DNA from 3 places in the Streptomyces sp. NBC_00989 genome. Region 1 is predicted to be linked to each of the others. Evidence: riboswitches for the same ligand, from Rfam matches in the RefSeq annotation. Region 1 holds a riboswitch; each other region holds the start of a gene.
The links. Region 1 has a riboswitch for S-adenosylmethionine ahead of OG714_RS36935 (aminotransferase class V-fold PLP-dependent enzyme). Riboswitches for the same ligand answer to the same signal wherever they lie in the genome.
Positions count from the first base shown of each region.

Region 2: another riboswitch for S-adenosylmethionine. It lies ahead of thrC (threonine synthase); the one in region 1 lies ahead of OG714_RS36935 (aminotransferase class V-fold PLP-dependent enzyme).
Region 3: another riboswitch for S-adenosylmethionine. It lies ahead of OG714_RS50195 (putative leader peptide); the one in region 1 lies ahead of OG714_RS36935 (aminotransferase class V-fold PLP-dependent enzyme).

Region 1 covers NZ_CP108728.1:8,259,453-8,261,647, reverse strand. The annotation lists gene OG714_RS36935 (aminotransferase class V-fold PLP-dependent enzyme) at 1-1,006, opposite strand, end outside; SAM riboswitch class IV at 1,172-1,288, opposite strand; gene trpD (anthranilate phosphoribosyltransferase) at 1,364-2,195, opposite strand, start outside.
Region 2 covers NZ_CP108728.1:6,369,033-6,371,227, forward strand. The annotation lists gene OG714_RS28300 (glucosyl-3-phosphoglycerate synthase) at 1-910, opposite strand, end outside; SAM riboswitch class I at 1,101-1,257, shown strand; gene thrC (threonine synthase) at 1,275-2,195, shown strand, end outside.
Region 3 covers NZ_CP108728.1:11,123,289-11,125,483, forward strand. The annotation lists gene OG714_RS50190 (ABC transporter substrate-binding protein) at 1-842, opposite strand, end outside; gene OG714_RS50195 (putative leader peptide) at 1,080-1,205, opposite strand; SAM riboswitch class IV at 1,240-1,353, opposite strand; gene OG714_RS50200 (MDR family NADP-dependent oxidoreductase) at 1,523-2,195, shown strand, end outside.

The DNA.
Region 1 (2,195 bases):
ACAACGACAGCACCTTGACCTGCGGGACCTCGGCCAGGCCCGCGCGTACCTTCTCGATCAGGTGCCGCTCACGGGCGACCAGCGTGTCGAAGCCCGCCTCGGTGAGCGCCTTGCAGGCCGACGCGATGGAGTAGGCGCCGATGACGTTCGGGGAGCCGGCCTCGTGGCGGGCGGCGCTGTCGTGCCACTCGACGTCCACTCCCCCGTCCTCGCGCCGGCTGACCTTGCGGCTGGCGCCGCCGCCCGCGAGGTAGGGGTCGGCCGCCTGGAGCCAGTCGGCGCGTCCGGCCAGGACGCCGGAGCCGAAGGGGGCGTAGAGCTTGTGGCCGGAGAAGGCGATCCAGTCGACGTCGAGGTCCTGGACGGACACCGGGTGGTGCGGGGCGAGTTGGGCGGCGTCCAGGACGATACGCGCGCCGTGGGCGTGAGCCGCGGCCGCCAACTCCCGTACGGGCCACAGCTCGCCGGTGACGTTCGAGGCGCCGGTGACGCAGACGAGGGCCGGGCCCTGAGGGTCGCGGGCGGCGAGGGCCTGCTCCAGGGTCGCGACCGCCTGGCCCGGGGTGCGCGGGGCGTTGAGGTAGGTGACCCGGGCGTCCTTCCAGGGGAGCAGGGACGCGTGGTGCTCGGTCTCGAAGACGAAGACCTGGCAGTCGGCGGGGAGGGCGGCGGCGAGGAGGTTCAGGGAGTCCGTGGTGGAGCGGGTGAAGATCAGCTGGTCGTCGGGGCGGCAGTCCAGGAACTCCTCGACCGTCCTGCGGGCGTTCTCGAACAGGTCGGTGGAGAGCTGCGAGAGGTAACCGGCGCCGCGGTGGACGCTGCCGTAGTACGGGGCGTAGGCCGCCACGTCGTCCCAGACGCGCTGGAGGGCGGGGGCGCTGGCCGCGTAGTCGAGCGCCGCGTAGGTGACTTCGCCGCCCGTGACGAGCGGGACGGTGACATCCCGGCCGAGAACGGGCAGCGGGGCACAAATGGTCTGGGGGGCGGCAACGGTGGAGACAGACATGGCGAACTCCCGTAAAAGGCAGGCGAATTCACTGCGCGAGCGGACGGAGCTTCGGCGCAGGAAAAGGTGAAGGGGGATGTGCGGAGTGGGGGCTTCGCGCCCTATCGCATTCGCTTGCTCACAGAGAGCTCCCTCGATGACCAGGACCCCTGGTGTCTTTCGAGGGGCCCGCGCTTGCCGCAGACCTCGCTGCCTACGGCCTGGTCTTCACCCGGGGCACCCCGCCACGGACGGAGGGTTGCCGGACAGTCGGCCGGGGCCTCATGACTGTCACTCATGACCTGGTCGGAAAACTTACGCGATGTGATCGTCGCCCCGCAACCCGTGTCCGGATCGCGGGACGACGACCGACACCCGCTATGCGTTGCTGGCGGCAGCCCAGCGTTCCAGGGTGCTCTTGGCGGCCCCCGAGTCGATCGACTCCGCGGCCTTCGCCATCCCGGCCCGGATCCGGTCCGCCAGCGGCCCGTCCCCGGCCTCCAGCGCCACCAGGGCCGCCGCCGAGTTCAGGAGTACGGCGTCCCGTACGGGGCCTGTCTCGCCGTCCAGGAGGCGGCGGGCGACGTCCGCGTTGTACTCGGGGTCGGCGCCGCGCAGGGCTTCCACGGGGACCAGTTCGAGGCCGACGTCCCGCGGGTCGAAGGTCTCCTCGGTGACCTTGCCCTCGCGGACGATCCACACCCGGGAGGTGGCCGTGGTCGTCAGCTCGTCGAGACCGTCGTCGCCGCGGAACACCAGCGCGGAGGAGCCGCGTTCGGCCAGCACACCGGCGATGAGCCCGGCCATGCGGGTGTCGAAGCAGCCGACCGCCGAGGAGGTGACCTTGGCCGGGTTGGTGAGCGGGCCGAGGAGGTTGAACGCGGTCGGCACGCCCAGGTCCCGTCGGACCGCGCCCGCGAACCGCATCGTGGGGTGGAACTTGGCCGCGAAACAGAACGTGATCCCGGCCTCCTCCACCACCTGCGCGACCCGCTCGGGCGACAGCTCCAGGTTGATGCCGAGCCGCTCCAGCACGTCGGAGGAACCGCTCGCCGAGGACGAGGCGCGGTTGCCGTGCTTGACGACCTTCGCACCGGCGCCGGCGATCACGATGGCGGACATCGTCGAGATGTTGACCGTCTTGGCCCGGTCACCACCCGTGCCGACGATGTCGACGGCCGGTCCCGGGATGTGCAGCGGCTTCGCGTGG
Region 2 (2,195 bases), 1.9 Mb from region 1:
CCGCCATCGGCGGCCGTTCCTCCGTGTCCACGGAGTACGTGCGCGGCTCGAAGCCGTCCGGACCCCGTTCGAACTGGGTGAGCGACGGCCGGATCAGATGCCCTCGGGCCAGCCTCAGCTGTGCCGTGCGGTAGATCTGCGCGGCCATCCGGCCCAGCGCCTGCCCGTCCTGGTGCCGGTGCTTGCGCACGCCCACGTCCACCTGCGCGAGGGCGTCCAGGCCCACCAGGTGGAGCGCGTCGACGAGCATGCCGAGCTCGATGCCGTACCCGACGGGGAACGGCAGTTGTTCGAGCAGGGAACGGCGGGCCGCGTACTCGCCGCCCAACGGCTGGACGAATCCGGCCAGTTGAGGCCAGTGCATGTTCAGCAGCGGGCGGGCCATCATCTCGGTGACGCGGCCACCCTGGCCGGCCGCGCCGCCGAGCGGGCGGTCGTACATCGCCTTGACGAGGTCGACGCCGGGGTCGGTGAGCAGCGGGCCCACGATCCCGGTGACGAAGTCGGAGGAGAACTCCTTCAGGTCCGCGTCGATGAAGCAGACGATGTCGCCGCTGGTGACCAGCAGCGAGCGCCACAGCACCTCGCCCTTGCCGGGCACGGCGGGGATGCGGGGCAGGATGTCGTCACGGTGCACGACCCGGGCGCCCGCCGCGGCGGCCACCTCGGAGGTGCGGTCGGTGGACCCGGAGTCGACGACGACGATCTCGTCGACGAGCGGGACCTGCTGCATGAGGTCGTGGCGGATGATCGCGACGATGTCGCCGACCGTCGCTTCCTCGTTGAGCGCGGGGAGCACGACGGAGACCGACTGGCCCGTGCGGTGCTTCGCGGCCAGAATCTTGTGGAGCGGCCGGTCGGTCATGGACCAGGAGCGGGTGCTCAGCCAGTGCTCGACTTCCTTCAGCACGTTGCGCGGCTCCTCTGCGTTCTCTCGGCGATCAGTGATCACGGAGTGTGTGTGATCCATCTCGCGGTTCGGACGGCTCACTCAACTGTCCTGGCCTTCGGTTACAGTCTTGAACAACGCTGATGACCATCGCATGTCGGGGGTCGTCAACGCTCACGCAAGTGACACAACCGCATACACAACTGAACACCGCTCATCCAGAGGGGCAGAGGGATACGGCCCGATGAAGCCCCGGCAACCCTCCAGCCGGTCTTGGCACGCAGCTACACGCTGACGTGGTGAGGCTCCCGGCTCGGGAAGGTGCCAAATCCGTCTCACGGCGAGATGCGTCGTGAGGAAGATGAGGAGAAAGGGCCTCCCCTCCATGGCTGCGCAGACTGTCGCAAGCACCACGAACTCCGCGAACACGGACACGACCGCCGCGGACATCGCCAACTCCGTAGACCTCGGCCCCGCCACCGCGCTGTCCTGCCGCGAGTGCGGACACCGCGTCCCGCTCGGCCCGGTCTTCGCCTGCGAGGAGTGTTTCGGCCCGCTGGAGATCGCCTACGACTTCTCGGCCTACGACACCGAAGAGCTCCGCAAGCGCATCGAAGCGGGCCCGGCGAACATCTGGCGTTACGCGCCCCTGCTGCCCGTCCCCGCCGACGTGGCCGACAAGCCGAACATCAACCCCGGCTGGACCAAGCTCGTCCAGGCCGACAACCTCGCCCGCGAACTGGGCGTCGACGCGGGCAAGTTGTTCGTCAAGGACGACTCCGGCAACCCGACGCACTCCTTCAAGGACCGCGTCGTCGCCCAGGCCATCGAAGCGGCTCGCGCCTTCGACTTCACCACCCTCTCCTGCTCCTCCACCGGCAACCTCGCCGGCGCCGTCGGTGCCGCCGCAGCCCGGGCCGGCTTCCGCTCCTGCGTGTTCATCCCGCACGACCTGGAGCAGGGCAAGGTCGTGATGGCCGCGATCTACGGCGGCGAGCTCGTCGGCATCGAGGGCAACTACGACGACGTGAACCGTTTCTGCTCCGAGCTGATCGGTGACCCGGCGGGTGAGGGCTGGGGGTTCGTCAACGTCAACCTGCGCCCGTACTACGCCGAGGGCTCCAAGACCCTCGCGTACGAGATCTGCGAGCAGCTCGGCTGGCGGCTTCCGGACCAGCTGGTCGTGCCCATCGCCTCCGGGTCGCAGCTCACGAAGATCGACAAGGGCCTCCAGGAGCTGATCAAGCTCGGGCTCGTCGAGGACAAGCCGTACAAGATCTTCGGCGCGCAGGCGGAGGGGTGTTCG
Region 3 (2,195 bases), 2.9 Mb from region 1:
AGCGCCGCTTCGTTGGCCCTGCCGACGCTGCTGATCGCGTCCACCTGCCCCGACTGGAGGCTGCCGGCCCGTACCCCCGCCTCGGGCACGACCTTGAAGACCACCTTGTCCAGGTAGGCCTCGCCGCTCTTGTGCCACAGCGAGGAACCCCAGGCGTACCCGGTGCGTTTCGCCAGCGTGATCGACTGGTTCTGCACGTACTGCTTGAGCACGAAGGGCCCGGAGCCGACCACTCCCTGGCTGCACTTCTGCTGCGGGGACCTCTTCACGCTCGCCGAGGACTCGATGCCCAGCGAGTGCGTCGAAGTCGCTTGCAGGAACTGGGCGTTGGGCTGCTGGAAGGTCACCTTGACGGTGAGCGGGCCGACCACGGTGGTGCTCTTGACGCCGCTCAGATAACCCTCGGCGAGGGTCCCCAGCGCGCCGAGCTTCGGCACCGCGTCGAAGTTGTCCTTGACCACCTGAGCGGTCAGCTCGGACCCGTCGCTGAAGGTCACACCCGACCTGAGGTGGAAGGTGAACGTGGTCGCGTCGGAGCTGATGTCCCAGCTCTTCGCCAGCCAGGGCACGATCTTGCCGGTCCCGGGGTCCTGGTCGGTGAGGGAGTCCACGACCTGACGTACCGAGTAGATGGTGTCGTTGCTGGCCACCTGCTGCGGATCCACGCAGCCGGCGTCGGAACCCACCGCGAAGGTCAGGGTGCCACCGGACTTCGCCGGGCCACTGCCGCTGCCCGAGCCGCCGCTGCTGCCGGACCCGCAGGCGGTGAGCAGGACGCTGGTGGTCAGGAGGGCGGCAAGCGCCGCCCATCGGGTGGGGCGGATGTCCGGATGTGCTCTCACGAAGGGTGCTCCTACTCGTGTCACTACGCATGGGGGTGCCCCGCGGATCACGGCTGCGCGCGCGGGCGCGCCGCTCCGGTCGGCGCAACGCCGAGGACGGGCAGTGCAGTTCGGGGGTCGGGCGGGAGGGGACGCGGCGGTTGCGGACCATGTCCGCGAACACGGACAGGACCGCGAGAGGCTGCGGGAGAACGCCTACAGGCCGCGACAGACGTCAGACGGACGTGGTCAAGGCGGTCAGGCGCGACACAGACAGCTGGTGAAGCGCTGCAGGTCGATGTGGCGGCGGCGCGAGAACCGGGAGAACACGGTCGCGGCCGTCAGGGAGGCGGGGGAGACACTCGGGTCACTGCTGTGTCGCACGACCGTCCTCCACATCTCCGACCCCGGCCACAGGGCCTCGCGCTTGCAGAGATCCTCGGTGATCCTGCCGGGCTTTCACCTGGAGCACCCCACCGCGTCGGAGGGTTGCCGGTCAGCAAGCCAGGGCTTGACGCTGACACTCGATGCCGATCGTGATCGTACGGAGCGACATCGTCGTACGTCAATGGCAGGTGCGGGCGGGCGAGCGGCAGCGACCGGACCGTCGCTCCGGCTTGCCCTTGACGTACGCGTCAACTTTTAACGTCGGGGGCGCCGCACGAGGTGTGCGGCGCCAACAACCCGTCAGGAGCCCGTAGATGTCTCGGTCGAACCTCCCCGCCACACATCGCGAGGTCCGTCTCGCCGCCCGTCCCGAACGCGCCCTCGACCCGGACCACTTCGCCGTGGTGGAGGTTCCCGTTCCGCGACCGGGACCCGGACAGGCGCTGGTACGCAACCGCCTGATGAGCGTCGCCGCCTCACTGCGCACCCTGATGAGGGGCGACGCGGGGATGCCGATGCCGTCGTTCGAGGTCGGCCGGCCGTTGTCGGCTCCGGCCGTCGGCGAGGTGGTGACGGCTCCCGAGGGCGGGACGCTGCGCCCCGGTGACCTGGTGTCGCACTGGGCGGGGTTCCGCGAGTACGCCGTGGTGGAGGCCGACGCGGTGCAGCCCGTCGACCTCACGGTCCTGCCGGACCCGGTGGCGTACCTCTCGCAGGGTCCGTCGGCCTGGATCGGCGTCGTCCGGGGAGCCGAAGTACGCGACGGAGACACGGTGTTCGTCTCCGGCGCGGCGGGCGGACTCGGCACCCTGGCCGGACAGTTCGCCCGCCTGCGCGGGGCTGGCCGGGTCATCGGCAGCACCAGCTCACAGCGCAAGGCCGACTACCTGGTCGAGACGCTGGGGTACGACGCGGTCGTGCTGCGTGGCGCCGGACCGATCGAGGACCAGTTGCGCAAAGCGGCCCCCGAGGGCATCGACGCGGTCG